2 regions of the Vibrio sp. Vb1574 genome follow, and region 2 is predicted to be linked to the other one. Evidence: predicted binding sites of a transcription regulator. Region 2 holds the regulator's gene; the other holds the start of a gene.
The links. Region 2 encodes PurR, which represses purine synthesis genes. Its sites were predicted from a motif close to TNANGNAAACGTTTNCNTNA; they were not measured.
Positions count from the first base shown of each region.

Region 1: the regulator PurR is predicted to act here: its motif matches at 3,737-3,756, upstream of R7O12_RS00795 (NupC/NupG family nucleoside CNT transporter).

Region 1 is NZ_JAWOTC010000001.1:176,483-184,245, reverse strand. It holds gene R7O12_RS00820 (DNA polymerase III subunit psi) at 1-321, shown strand, start outside; gene rimI (ribosomal protein S18-alanine N-acetyltransferase) at 334-789, shown strand; gene prfC (peptide chain release factor 3) at 1,075-2,664, shown strand; gene R7O12_RS00805 (DUF5363 family protein) at 2,759-2,956, shown strand; gene R7O12_RS00800 (TatD family hydrolase) at 2,943-3,716, shown strand; gene R7O12_RS00795 (NupC/NupG family nucleoside CNT transporter) at 3,921-5,204, shown strand; gene R7O12_RS00790 (hypothetical protein) at 5,563-5,697, opposite strand; gene deoC (deoxyribose-phosphate aldolase) at 5,788-6,564, shown strand; gene deoA (thymidine phosphorylase) at 6,662-7,763, shown strand, end outside.
Region 2 is NZ_JAWOTC010000059.1:925-8,687, forward strand. It holds gene glgA (glycogen synthase GlgA) at 1-568, shown strand, start outside; gene R7O12_RS22405 (alpha/beta fold hydrolase) at 678-1,481, shown strand; gene R7O12_RS22410 (DUF2007 domain-containing protein) at 1,513-1,833, opposite strand; gene R7O12_RS22415 (TVP38/TMEM64 family protein) at 1,854-2,540, opposite strand; gene R7O12_RS22420 (TfoX/Sxy family DNA transformation protein) at 2,655-3,245, opposite strand; cyclic di-GMP riboswitch class I at 3,362-3,451, opposite strand; gene purR (HTH-type transcriptional repressor PurR) at 3,739-4,743, opposite strand; gene torD (molecular chaperone TorD) at 5,211-5,858, opposite strand; gene torR (two-component system response regulator TorR) at 6,125-6,835, shown strand; gene elyC (envelope biogenesis factor ElyC) at 6,908-7,693, opposite strand.

The DNA of each region.
Region 1 (7,763 bases), on a different contig from region 2:
TATCAATCGCCATTATTGGATTTGCAAAGTTCATGTAAACTCCTATTGGTATCGCCAATATGTCCAGAAAACGAGACGGCATTGATGTTTGAGCGCGTATTAAAAAGCATTAAGCTCACGCTTGATGATGCGCTACACCTAGAGCCTGAGCGCTTATCCATGCTGGGTGAACATCAGCTAGAGTGGGTGTGGTTTGCAGGCTGTGAGGCTGATCAAAGCATCAAGGCAAAGCACCTGACCTCGCCACTATTACAAGATATTGATGGTAATAACGAACAGCGCCGCGCATTGTGGCAACAAATCTGTTCGTACTCTTCTTAACGGAGCTAATGCGTGACAATTGAAATTACGCCGATGCGTGCAGAGCACCTCGACCAAGTTTGGCAAATCGAGCAGCAAGCACATTCTCACCCTTGGGCCGAATCTTTGGTTCGTGACTTATCCAGTCGCGGTGCTTGCCATCATGTGATGCTGGAAGGCTCTCAAGTGGTTGGTTACTTCTATGGACAGAATATTGTTGGAGAAGTGACACTATTAAATATTGCAGTAGCGCCTTCTCAACAGGGCAGAGGGCTAGGGCAAAAATTGCTGGACGCGTTTATTGAATACTGTGAACAAGCCAAAGCAGAGAGTGCTTGGTTAGAAGTGCGTGAAAGTAATCACCCAGCTATCCATATTTATGAGCAAGCAGGTTTTAATGAAGTGGACCGTCGTTACAACTATTACCCAGCTAAATCGGGAAATGGTAAGGAAGACGCCATTATCATGAGTTACTTATTTTTGAGTTAGTTTTAGGCCGTTACTAATTACCTCATCAACACTTATGCTTTAAATGCGTATCCGGATTCGAGGCTTTTGAATATGTAATAATAATTTTTTGAATTTTTACATCTCTTTGTGTGGAGCTGGCTTTCCCTTGTTAGTTGCAGGTAAAGGCTGGTGAGCCGAGTAAATTCAGTTCATGTCTTTCCAGTTTGCTAGCACAGCGATAATAAGCGAGAATACCGCACAATATCGAATAGTAGATATGCTTGCCTATTTTGTGAGCATGAAAGTAATTTAGAAGATTAACTAATGTCAAATCCCCTTTTTTTAGGCGAAGTGTCTAAGCGCAGAACGTTCGCTATTATTTCTCACCCGGATGCGGGTAAAACCACCATTACTGAAAAAGTCCTTTTATTCGGAAACGCGATCCAAAAAGCAGGTACGGTTAAAGGTCGTGGTAACGCACAGCACGCAAAATCAGACTGGATGGAAATGGAAAAAGAACGTGGTATCTCGGTAACCACTTCTGTAATGCAGTTCCCTTACAATGACTGTCTGGTAAACCTACTTGATACGCCTGGACACGAAGACTTCTCGGAAGATACATACCGTACGTTAACGGCAGTAGACTCGTGTTTGATGGTTATTGATGCGGCGAAAGGTGTCGAGGATCGTACACGTAAGCTGATGGAAGTAACGCGTCTGCGTGACACGCCAATCGTAACCTTCATGAACAAACTTGACCGTGACGTTCGTGATCCAATGGAAGTATTGGACGAGGTAGAAAACGAGTTGGGCATGATGTGTGCGCCAATTACATGGCCAATCGGCTGTGGTAAAGAATTTAAAGGTGTGTACCACATTCACCGTGATGAAACGATTTTATACGAATCAGGTCACGGTCATGAGATTCAAGAAGTTCGAATCATCAAAGGTCTCGATAACCCAGAGCTTGATGAAAAAGTTGGTGCAGGCCTTGCGGAAAGTGTTCGAGAAGAGCTTGAGCTTGTCATGGGTGCTTGCCCTGAGTTTGATTTGGAAATGTTCCTAACCGGTGATCTTACGCCAGTTTACTTCGGTACTGCATTAGGTAACTTTGGTGTGGATCATATGCTAGACGGTCTAACTGAATGGGCTCCAGCGCCGAAAACTCGTCAAGCGGTTGAACGTGAAGTTGAAGCGACTGAAGAGAAGTTCTCTGGTTTCGTATTTAAGATCCAAGCGAACATGGACCCAAAACACCGCGACCGTATCGCATTCATGCGTATTGTATCGGGCACTTACACGCAAGGTATGAAGATGAACCACGTTCGTCTTGGCAAGCAAGTGAGTATCTCTGATGCAGTAACCTTTATGGCTGGTGACCGTGCACGTGCAGAACACGCTTACGCCGGTGACATCATTGGTCTACACAACCACGGCACTATTCAGATTGGTGATACCTTTACGCAAGGTGAATCACTGAAGTTCTCTGGTATTCCGAACTTCGCTCCGGAACTATTCCGTCGTATTCGCCTGAAAGATCCATTAAAGCAGAAGCAGCTTCTCAAAGGTTTGGTTCAGCTATCAGAAGAAGGTGCGGTACAGGTATTCCGTCCTCTACAGAACAACGATCTGATCGTTGGTGCCGTTGGTGTACTTCAGTTCGATGTTGTTGTGGCTCGTTTGAAATCTGAGTATAACGTTGAAGCGATTTATGAAGGCATTAACGTTGCAACTGCTCGTTGGGTTGAGTGTGGTGATGCGAAGAAACTGGATGAGTTCCAACGCAAGAATCAAGCGAACTTAGCATTGGATGGTGGTGATAACCTAACGTATATCGCTCCAACAATGGTTAACTTAAACTTGGCGAAAGAGCGTTTCCCTGACGTTGATTTCCGTGCGACGCGTGAGCACTAATTTGCGCGGTTAGGGTAAGCCTTAACGCAAACTAGATTTTAAAACGCCCTTGGCTATAAACTTAGCCAAGGGCGTTTTTATATAAGGATAAGATATGAATTGGTTTAAACGTGGGCTAAAGCGTTACGACAACTGGTGTAAAGAGATGGGGTTAACTCCCGATCAGAAACGCAGTTGTGTCCCATATCGAAAAGACCCAGCCCATCAAACTGAAGAGAAGAGTGAAGCCCAACCATCCTCTGATTTTCTGCCCGCAGATACAGATAAAAAGCGTCAAGATGAAGCTCTTTGATACGCACTGCCACTTTGATTTTGATGTGTTTCAAGATGACTTTGCACATCAACTTGAGCTTGCTCAAACGCAAGGCGTCGCAAGAATTTTGATTCCTTCCGTCGGTCCGCAAAACTGGGCTCGTATTCAAACTTTGGCAGAGCAACATGCCAATTTGTATTATGCGCTCGGCTTTCATCCGTATTTTCTTGAAGATAACGTTGAGCAGCACCTTACAGAGCTAGAAGGCTATCTAAATCAAAAAGGGCAGCAGTGCGTGGCAATAGGAGAGTGTGGTTTAGATTTTGCCATTGATGTTGATCCACAGTTGCAAGAAAAGATACTTGAAGTTCAATTTGAGCTGGCTAGACGCTTCGAACTCCCAGTTATTTTACATAGCCGAAAAGCGCACAATCGCCTCATTCAAATGGTGAAAGCGGCGAATCTCCCTAGAGGTGGTGTGCTACACGCTTTTTCTGGGAGTTATCAGCAAGCCATGGAGTGGGTCAAATTAGGTTTTTTTATCGGTGTAGGAGGAACGATTACCTACCCAAGAGCCAAGAAAACACGCGACGCAATTCAAAAATTACCACTCGAAAACTTAGTAATCGAAACAGACGCACCAGATATGCCTATACTTGGATATCAAGGGGAGTCAAATCACCCAGCCAAACTCATTCACGTCTTTAATGAGCTCGTAGAGTTGCATAACGGCCGAAAGCAATCGATTGCCTCTCAACTGTGGAAAAATAGCAATTTTGCTTTCTCGATATGTGAATAAAATCTAAAGATGTGGTTTGAAATCGAAAACGTTTTCCTGCTTATTGTGAATTAACTCACAAAGCTGGTTGAATCAATCATGAATCTTATAGGAAAGTGTGAGGCTGGCATTACTTTAATTGATTCTGCATGAGTATAATTGCCCCCGCTTTATAGCTCCATTTTGTAACACGCCAATAAATAACTTATAAGGAAGTCATAAACTATGAGCCTGTTTATGAGCCTAATCGGTATGGTAGTGCTTCTTGCGATTGCAGTGGCATTTTCTAACAACCGAAAAGCTATCAACTTTAGAACTGTGGGTGGCGCATTCGCTATCCAATTCGCATTAGGTGCATTTGTTCTGTATGTACCTTGGGGCCGTGATCTACTAAACGGTTTCTCTTCAGGTGTTTCTAACGTTATCAACTACGGTAACGATGGTTCATCATTCCTGTTCGGTGGTCTTGTTTCTGACAAGATGTTCGAAGTATTCGGCGGCGGCGGTTTCATCTTCGCATTCCGTGTTCTTCCTACACTGATCTTCTTCTCTGCACTGATTTCAGTTCTTTACTACATTGGCGTTATGCAATGGGTTATCAAGATTCTTGGTGGCGCACTACAAAAAGCGCTAGGCACTTCTCGTGCGGAATCAATGTCAGCGGCAGCTAACATTTTCGTAGGTCAAACTGAGGCACCTCTAGTTGTTCGCCCATTCGTTCCAAAAATGACTCAATCAGAGCTATTCGCGGTAATGTGTGGTGGTCTAGCTTCTGTTGCTGGTGGTGTACTAGCTGGTTACGCATCTATGGGTGTTCCACTAGAGTACCTAGTTGCGGCATCATTCATGGCAGCACCAGGTGGTCTACTGTTCGCTAAAATCCTTCACCCAGAGACTGACCAGCCTCACGAAAGTATCGAAGAAGCGATGGACGGCGGTGACGACAAACCAGTTAACGTAATCGACGCAGCTGCGGGCGGTGCGGCTTCTGGTCTACAACTTGCGCTTAACGTAGGTGCAATGCTAATCGCATTCGTTGGTCTAATCGCGCTAATCAACGGTATGCTAGGTGGCATCGGTGGTTGGTTCGGCATGCCAGAACTAACACTAGAGCTAATCCTAGGTTACGCGTTCTCTCCACTAGCATTCCTAATCGGTGTTCCATGGGCAGAAGCTGTAACAGCTGGTTCATTCATCGGTCAGAAAATCGTAGTGAACGAATTCGTTGCTTACTTGAACTTCACACCATATCTAGGTGAAAACGCTCAAGTAATCGCGGCAACTGGTGAAGTAATGTCTGAGAAGACAACAGCTATCATCTCATTCGCACTATGTGGTTTCGCGAACCTTTCTTCTATCGCGATTCTACTTGGTGGTCTAGGTAGCCTTGCACCAAACCGTCGTAGTGACATCGCTCGCATGGGTGTTAAAGCAGTTCTTGCAGGTACGTTGTCTAACCTTATGGCAGCGACAATTGCAGGCTTCTGCTTAAGCCTTGCAGCACTATAATTAGAATCGGTTCTTAATATATAGACGCCGTTTTACATCATGCCCTGTAGCAAGAGATTGCTGCGGGGCATTTTTCGTTTTTCGGGCTCCAAAATTTCATCGGGTGTTTGCCTTAGTCGAGGTATTACGCAGTCAATGGAATAGGGGCTAGGAAATTTTGAGATACAAACCGTTTGCGCTCTATTTGGTGCTACAGTTTTGCGGTGAAACTCTATAATGTATTAATCACAGGATAGTGGTTAAGCTTGATTCTTAATCACGTAATGAATATTACATAATCGATGGGCAAATGAATTGCCCTGCAATATCAGATCTAATAGGCGTTTTGCTTTGTGATGTGATATTAAAGACACCGCAATCATAGATTGTTGTGCCATAGGCCAAACTGGTACTGTGCGGTGACAAGGATAGCAATTGGCATATGATAAATTTTCGCTGTATATGCCGAGTCTTCAGGGAACCAAGTCCGTTCATTAATAGACTGTTTAGCCATTTACTCACATTGTCTCGACTTGTTGATTATAGTTAAAGACGTGATGTAAGGCTGAGTAGTGAATTTTTTGAATATTGATCGGAGATAGAAATGAGCGATTTAAAAGCAGCAGCGCTACGTGCACTTAAACTTATGGACCTAACTACGTTGAATGACGATGACACTGATGCAAAAGTGATCTCACTATGTCATGACGCGAAAACAGCAGTAGGCAACACAGCTGCAATTTGTATTTACCCTCGCTTTATTCCTATTGCTAAGAAGACACTTCGTGAGCAAGGTACGCCAGAGGTTCGTATTGCAACAGTAACGAACTTCCCACATGGTAACGACGACATTGAAATCGCAGTTGCTGAAACAAAAGCGGCGGTTGCTTACGGTGCAGACGAAGTTGACGTAGTTTTTCCTTACCGCGCGCTAATGGCGGGTGATGAGAAAGTAGGCTTCGAACTAGTTAAGCAATGTAAAGAAGCTTGTGGTGACATTCTTCTTAAAGTGATCATCGAAACAGGTGAACTAAAAGAAGAAGCACTAATCAAGAAAGCATCTCAAATCTGTATTGAAGCAGGTGCTGACTTCATTAAAACTTCAACTGGTAAAGTGCCAGTAAACGCAACACCAGAATACGCTCGCATGATGCTTGAAGTTATTCGCGACATGGGTGTTGCAGAAACTGTTGGTTTCAAACCAGCAGGTGGTGTGCGCACTGCTGAAGACGCAGCAGCATACCTAGCAATGGCTGACGAAATCCTAGGTGACAACTGGGTTGATGCTCGTCACTACCGTTTTGGTGCGTCTAGCCTGCTAACCAACCTACTAAATACATTAGAAGTATCGGACGACGTCGCTGATCCAACAGCGTACTAATTCCAATAATACGTCTGAACGGTAGCACCTAAACGGGTGCTACCAAACCTCTTCTATCCTACTACAACCATGGCTCAAAAGAGCTTGGGAGGCACTAATGTATTTACCACAAGAAATCATTCGTAAAAAACGTGACGGTGAAGTACTTACCGCAGACGAAATCAACTTCTTTATTCAAGGCGTAGCGAACAACACGGTATCTGAAGGTCAGATTGCGGCGTTTGCTATGACGATTTTCTTTAATGAAATGACCATGGATGAGCGCATCGCCTTAACGTGTGCAATGCGTGATTCGGGCATGGTTATCGACTGGAGCCACATGAACTTCGGTGGTCCAATTGTCGACAAACACTCAACCGGTGGTGTGGGTGACGTAACTTCTTTAATGCTTGGCCCAATGGTGGCAGCGTGTGGCGGTTTCGTACCTATGATCTCTGGCCGCGGTCTTGGTCATACAGGCGGTACGCTGGATAAACTTGAATCTATCCCTGGTTACAACATTACGCCGAGCAACGATGTTTTTGGTCAAGTAACCAAAGACGCTGGTGTGGCGATCATCGGTCAAACTGGTGACCTTGCTCCTGCGGATAAGCGTGTTTACGCGACTCGTGATATTACCGCAACGGTAGACAATATCTCCCTGATTACGGCGTCGATCCTTTCTAAGAAACTGGCGGCGGGTCTGGAATCGCTAGTGATGGACGTAAAAGTGGGTTCAGGTGCATTTATGCCAACTTACGAAGCGTCTGAAGAGCTAGCAAAATCAATCGTTGCGGTAGCAAACGGTGCTGGCACTAAAACTACGGCAATTCTTACGGACATGAACCAAGTATTGGCGTCTTCAGCGGGTAACGCAGTGGAAGTTCGTGAAGCGGTTCGTTTCTTAACGGGTGAATACCGTAATCCTCGTCTACTTGAAGTGACCATGGCTTCATGTGCTGAAATGTTAGTACTTGGCAAGCTTGCTGAGAACACAGAAGACGCACGCGCAAAACTGATGGAAGTGCTGGATAACGGCAAAGCGGCTGAGTGCTTCGGCAAGATGGTTGCCGGTTTAGGCGGCCCTGCGGACTTCGTAGAAAACTACGACAACTACTTAGAAAAAGCAGCAATCATTAAGCCAGTTTACGCAACAGAAACGGGCATTGTCTCTGCAATGGATACACGTGCTATCGGCATGGCTGTGGTTGCTATGGGTG
Region 2 (7,763 bases):
CGAAAAAAATGTAGCTATGTTCGGTATGGTTTGTCGGTTGACCCAGCAGAAAGGCGTTCATTACTTGTTGCCTGCTTTGGCCGATTTTTTGAAGCACGATGTTCAGCTAGTTGTCGTTGGGACCGGAGACCCTGTTCTTGCCGCTCAGTTACGAGAGGTTGCCGCGCGGTTTTCTAGCAAATTTGCCTTTGTAGAAGCGTATGACAATGAACTTGCGCATATCGTTGAAGCTGGTTCTGATTTCTTCTTGATGCCTTCTGAGTTTGAACCATGTGGCTTAAACCAAATCTATAGTATGGCTTATGGGACATTACCGATAGTACGCGGTGTTGGTGGCTTAAAGGACAGCGTTAGCGATTATGATGTAAACCCATCTGAAGCAACGGGGTTTGTTTTTTTCGAACCGACACCGCAGGCATTGTTGTTAACGATGCTAAGGGCACTGTTGCTCTACGCTCAAAACGAGCCTGAAGTGAATAAAGTACAGTTGCACGCGATGCAACAAGACTTTTGTTGGCAAAAGGCCGCAGAATCTTATTTGCAGCTTTACCACTCAGCGTTAGTTTGACTTAAAATTGTAACGAAAGGCACCGAATGAGGTGCCTTTATTATCTTGAGTAAGGGGAGTGTGGTAGGATGGCTTTTTACTCAATAGCACGATCTTTTTGATACTCAATATGACCCAGCCGCTACTTTTTCATAAAACCTATTTGCACCCTACTAGTAATGAGTGGGTTGTATTTGTGCACGGTGCTGGTGGTAGCTCTTCTATCTGGTTCAAGCAAATTAAAGCTTACAAGCAACACTTTAACTTATTGCTGATCGATTTAAGAGGTCATGGAAAGTCAAATCAGTTACTTAAAGAGCTCATTGCTAGCCGTTATACCTTTACGGAAGTTACCCAAGATATTTTGAAAGTATTGGACCATTTAAAGATCCAATCCGCTCATTTTGTCGGTATGTCGCTTGGTACTATTATTGTTCGAAACCTTGCTGAATTGTCATCAGAGCGCGTACGTTCGATGGTGCTCGGCGGTGCTGTCACAAGGCTTAACACTCGTTCTCAGATATTGGTGAAATTAGGTAATTTTTGTAAGCATATCCTACCATACATGTGGCTCTACAAACTGTTCGCTTATATTGTTATGCCTCAAAGAAGCCAACGAGAATCTCGCCACCTTTTTATTCGCGAAGCCAAGAAGCTTTGCCAAAAAGAATTTAAACGTTGGTTTATTCTTGCCGCTGATGTAAATCCGTTAATGAAATATTTTAAAGATCGAGAGTTACCCATTCCGACTCTTTACTTAATGGGCGACAGGGATTACATGTTTATTAAACCTGTCAAAGAAATGGTTGCAGCACATAAGCTCAGCATTCTACGAGAAATCCCGAATTGTGGTCATGTATGCAATGTAGAGCGTCCAGAAGACTTCAATCAACACTCCATCGAGTTTATTAAACAGCAAGCTGTATGTGCTTAAAACTGAGTGCATCCACTGAATAGGAGAGCCGCTATAGCTCTCCTAGTTGATATCCACATTGCCAACATGCACCAAATTGCCCTTCGTTTATTTCATGACATTTTGGGCATTGCCAATCTTGATACTCATGCCTATCGGATTGTTTTCGATATGCTTTTACTATTTCTTCAGCTTTCATCTTTTGTGCCGTGTCAAAAAGCCACACATAAGGATCGGTATCATCACCAAACGGCAGTTCTCCTTTTAAGCCGAAAATACCTTCTCCGCGAACTTCACAGTAAATTTGTTCCACTTTAAGCAGCTCACATACAATGTGTGCTTCTGCTGGGTTTTTAGCGATAAATATTTTCATCAAAATACCCACTTCACCAATTACGAGTTTTGCTGACTTGGTGTCGGCCTTACTTTATTCATAACCCATTTAGTGATGATTGGAAATAGTCCCAATAGCGCAAAAGACGCTAATACTGCGGGTGAAACAATGCCCGATAGGCTTTCAATTGTTGCTAATTGAGTACCTGCATTCAGATATACGGCTGTGCCTGGCAGCATACCTATTTGGCTAGTGAGATAAAATCGACCTACAGACATCGGTGTTAAGCCCATCAGTAAGTTGATTAGAAAGAAAGGGAATACAGGGATTAGACGCAAGGAAAATAGATAAAAAGCTCCGTCTTTTTCGACACCTTGATTAATTGCGTTGAGTTTATTTCCGAATTTGTTTTGTACCCAGTCACGCAATAAGTATCGGCTGCTCAAGAAGGCCAGTGTTGCCCCCATAGTGCTAGCGAAAGAAACCAGTAGCAAGCTTGTCCAAAAACCAAATAAGGCTGCACCAAGTAAGGTGACTACTGCCGCTCCTGGGATAGAAAAAGCGGTAATTGCAATGTAGGTAAAAAAGTAAATCGCAGCCGAGAATACAAAATTCTGATCGATGTATGTAGTTAGTGCTTCTTGTTGGGCTTTTGCATTCTCTAAGGTTAAATACTGGCCAAAGTTAATACCTAAAAAGACGATAGCCGCTAGTAGGATGAGACCTAATATCAGTTTCTTATTCATAATTTTGATTCCAATTTGGGATATATGTAATAAGACAGTAGGAAAACCGAAAAAATTTCACAAAAAAACCGCAGATTAGACTGCGGTTTTACAAGATAGTTTTTAGGCCGACTTTTATTGGAGGCCGTTCATCAACTCATCTCGGCGAGCTTGAGGTACCACACTCCAATGAGTGCCGTTGATAGCACCTTCTAGTGCCCATAGCAACTCAATGTTGACGGTTGCAGAGTGCGTATCTCTTATCGCTTTATAGGCGTTAAGCGCACCTTCCTCTTCAAGCTTCTCTACGGATTCGATGCCGGCTTTTTTTAGCATGCGCTCGGTAGCCAGTCGTAAGTTAGGCAAATCTTTCAAACGGTTAGGCTTTGTACTTGCTTGCTGTTCTTTCTCAAGCTTTGCCTTTTTCAATGATTGATTCGCTACTTCGATTAAGCGTTCGCTTGATTCCCATAAATCGCTGGAAATAGCGTAGTACTTTGTAACGACTGGAAAGCCACGTTTTTTATAAACGTAAGGCTTTAGCCCTTGTTTCTCGAAGTCAGATGAAGTTTTTTGGTCTGCTCTGATATGAAGCTGATTGTTTACCACTAGTGCAAACATTGTTTCATCAGCGAATAGTCCGAAGCCACCAAACATTGAGCGCGACTTGATATTACCAAGTGCCTCAAATAGCTTCATAGAGTCTTTGAGTATCGGTTTATCCATGTTTTGTTATCTCGGTGTAATTAATATTACGCCACCAAAAGTCAGGTCCGAGAGAGTAGCAAACATGCGTAAAAACAATGTCATTACAGAGTAAAGTCATTGCTTACACACTTGCCATCGGTAACCCCGCTACCTTCCATATCGTAATATGGTTCAGGCCGGAGGCTTTGCGTCCCACTCTTTCGAATGGTTTGCCCTGTGCGTGACACAATGAGCATACTTCTTATATTGAATTAACATCACGGTTTAGCGTTAAAAGTGTGATTTCGGTTCAATAAAAATGATAGATTGAATGCTCTATTTTGCATATGGAAAGGTGCAAATTGGCCTTTGAAAAGGAGTTCTTAATATATATTACATTTATATAAAACAGGGAGTTAACGTTAGTCAATTGTTATTAGAGTGGTGTGAAGTATTAGAGAATGCTTAATTTTTCCAAAAAAATAAGCGCCCCTGTAGAGCGCTTATTTAACACGGTTAAATACAGTGAAATTTAGTTCATTTTTTTCACAGTATTTCGAATTACAAGCTCAGGTTGCATCTCGAAAATTCGTTTTTCGTGTTCTTTATCTTTGATACGCTCAAGTAGAATTTCGAATGCATTTTTACCAACACGACGTTTAGGTTGGTGGATAGTCGTTAGCGGTGGAGAGAAGTATTCTGCAAGCTCGATGTTGTCGTAGCCGATCACTGAAATATCTTCAGGAATTTTGATCCCGTTTTGTTGCAAGCGGCTCATTAGGCCTAGAGCCATTGTGTCGTTAAAACAGAATACCGCCGTCGGGCGCTTGTCCATTGCGGTAATTTTATCTGCAACTAATACGGCCGTATCACATTCAAAGTTACCTTCAAGGATCCAGTCTTCATTTACAGCTAGGTTCGCTTCGCTCATTGCGCGACGGAAACCTGCAATGCGCTCTTGGCAAGCAAGCTTTTCAAAATGACCGCTTAGACAAGCGATATCCGTATGACCATTGTCAATCAGATGTTTGGTTGCAATGTAGCCACCTTCTTCTGAGTTATCCATGATCTTGTCTGCTTGTGAGCTCTCTGGGCCCCAATCCATGACCACTTTAGGAATGTCCGCATGACGGTCAAGCATCTCTTTTAGTTCTTCGGTTAAGTCAGAACACATCACTAGGATGCCATCAACGCGCTTTTCAGCCAGCATACGAATGTAATCGCGTTGTTTTTCGTAAATCCCGCCTGTGTTACATAAAATCAGAGTATAGCCTTGGCGGTAACAGTAGCTCTCAACGCCATCAATCACTTCTGAGAAAAATAGGTTAGTTGATTGAGTTACTAACATGCCAATCGTACGAGTTGAGTTGCATTTTAGGCTGCGTGCAACGGCACTTGGCGCGTAATTCAGCTCGTCAACGGCTTTCATTACTTTTTCTTGCGTTGCTTCTGCAACGAAACGCGTTTTATTGATAACGTGCGAAACTGTCGTAGTGGAAACGCCGGCTAAGCGAGCAACGTCTTTTATCGTGGCCATAAATGGTGTCCTGTATCGAGCTACTGAAATATGTCGTATTGGATGTACCTGATGCTCTAATGGTTTCACACCTAGCAATATAAAATTGGCGCTAAGTGTCTCGGCAGCGGTTGATCCAAGTGCGACAAAAGGGTGCGTAGCAGCATCGGTCGATGAATTTTATCTTTTTTCTATCTGATGAGAAATTGCCATCAACCTGTTAAGAAAACACAAAAACCGCTATATTTCAGCGGTTTACATATAAATCATATTTAATCGTTTGCGCTCACATTTTAGCCCTATGTGGACTGACTAGCAATGTTTTCAGCACGAGATTTGTGTATTTGAAGTCACATTTTGACTGCTAAATAACCAAGCGTCTTTGCGCTAAGTTAAGGCAAACGAATATTATACCCAAGTTACTTACAATTGGTCACTTTCGGCATACAGGAAGCCCGATAGGCAGGCTCCCTAAAAATAGGCGGCAATTATTCACCAAGAAGGTAGGCGCTGTCTAGTTTACAAAATGCAACTAATAGTTTCGCGACACTCGAGTAAAATCCAAATTCGTCGAATTGTTTACATTTGTCTGAAAACTGAGGTAACCAAGACATCAATTGTTGCTGGATAAAGTCGTTTTGTTTAACGAAGGCTTCTTCCATGTGTTTTTCTTGTTCAAGCTCGTTTGAGCGGATAATCATGTTCCCGAGAAAGTCGAGCTCAACGGCTAAGTGATCCGCAGGTTCCTTTAGGTTTTCGTCTACTTGAACGCCAAATTCAGCCATCAACTTTTCCATTTCCTCAGCTGGCTTGTCATTCAGTAAACCTGATTCACCAATGTATATGGATGCGTAAGGAAGAGCGCCGTATTTTTCTGTCTTCAAAAACAGTTCACAAAAGTCAGCTGCAAGCTCTAGTTGTGCATCTTCACGATCTTGTAACCGATTCAATGCATCAACTAGGCTATCAACGGCTGGTTTTAGCGACTCATTTTCACCTAAACCTGCGAGAAAACTGCGAATTTCAACACTGTGATAGGCTTCCAATTCTTTCTCTGTTAGTTCTTTTGCGAACAAGCTCGAAAACCACCAGTAAATTTCAGCGCGTTTTTCATTAAAAGCTTTCACTTCTTGCATTTTGGGCTCCTGAATGATGCTTCAAGTCATGCATCACAAAGTCAATTAGGGATATCCCCTAAGTGTAATCAATTAAAATGAATAGCAGTAACTATAATTGTTATGTTTTATGGTCAAAAATGACCGTTTATTAATAGCAATGGGCAAGCTTGTTTTGAATCAATAAAAACGCTAAATCTTGCGTTTTAATGTATCTATGACTAGAAATGTTACTAGTTATGAATAGAATACGTCTTGGATAATAAGAAGACAGAAAAGTGGTGTAAATGAGCTATCACGTATTAGTCGTAGAAGATGATGTTGTAACTCGTAGTAAGCTTGCGGGATATTTCCAAAATGAGGGCTACCAAGTCAGCGAAGCAGAGAGTGGCGCAGAAATGCGTGAAGTTTTGCAAGCGGGCGATGTAGACCTGATCATGCTGGATATTAACCTGCCTGGTGAAGACGGCCTGATGCTTACTCGTGAGTTACGTAGCCAATCGGATATTGGTATCATATTAGTAACAGGACGCACGGATAGCATTGATAAAATCGTAGGCCTAGAAATGGGTGCTGACGATTATGTGACAAAACCTTTTGAACTGAGAGAGCTGTTAGTTCGCGTTAAAAACTTGCTGTGGCGTATTTCAGCGGCGCGCAGTGGCAGCTCGAAAGCGAATGAAACCAGTGAAGAGCACATTGTGCGCTTTGGGGAGTGGACATTCGACATTCAACGTCGCGCACTTAGCCGCAACGGTGAGCCAGTAAAACTAACTAAAGCAGAGTATGAACTTTTGGTGGCATTATCGTCTTATCCTAACCAGGTGTTAAGTCGTGAGCGTATTTTGAACATGATCAGCCATCGAGTGGATGCGCCGAATGACCGCACCATTGATGTTCTTATTCGACGTATGCGCGCAAAAATGGAGTTCGATCCTAAGAACCCACAGATTTTTGTAACGGTACACGGCGAAGGCTATATGTTTGCTGGTGACTAGTTGGAACATAACTCAATCGTAAAAAGAAAAAGGAGAGCTTCGGCTCTCCTTTTTTGTGGCTTCAAGATAATACTAGTTTGCTTCAACCATTGGTGTTTGGCCGACAGTATCACGCAACCTTTGCCAAATACTGCCCAAGTACTCATGCCAATAAAGCTCTGTTTGTTCTAAGTAACGCGCTTTAGGTGAGTATTTATCCCAAGGTTGACTTATCTCGCTAATAGCTAAGAAGTTGGTCGGGGCTGGGATTGGTTTAATGCCTGCTGCGTTGAACTCATACAATGCACGGCTCATGTGACTCGCAGAAGTGACTAACACAATCTCCTTTTGTTGAACGAATGCAGCCGCTTGACGCGCCTCTTCCCACGTATCTTTCGCATCTTCTAATAAAATGATATCGGATTTCGCGACTCCCAACGCAAGGGCAACGTTCGCCATCATTCGCGCGTGGCTAATTTCAGATCCGCCAGCATAGCCGGATAAGATTAATTTCGCGCCTGGATACATTCTTAAAATACGAATGCCCTCAGTTAAGCGCATTAATGCTGCACGGCTTAACTGCGAGGTGGGTGGAATTTCGTCATCGATAACATGACCATTCCCTAAAACCATCACGTAGTCGATGGTGCCAGAAACTGGCAAAAAGGCTTTATGCTCTCGCTCTAACGGCATAAGAAGCTTGGTTGAAACAGGTTGGAAGGCAACAAGAAAAATGCCAACAAAAGAGAATAGAACAACGAAGCAGCCAGTTTTACGTTTTGTAGTAAAACTAATGAGAGCAAGACCCAACAAGCCTATCAGCAGCAATGCCGGAAGGGGCATAAGCATGGCTGACACTACTTTTTTCAGCTCAAACATACATAAATAGTCCGAAAAAACATCAATTGATAATAAAAATGAGGGTATCCCTCTTTATTCCTGCTTTCCT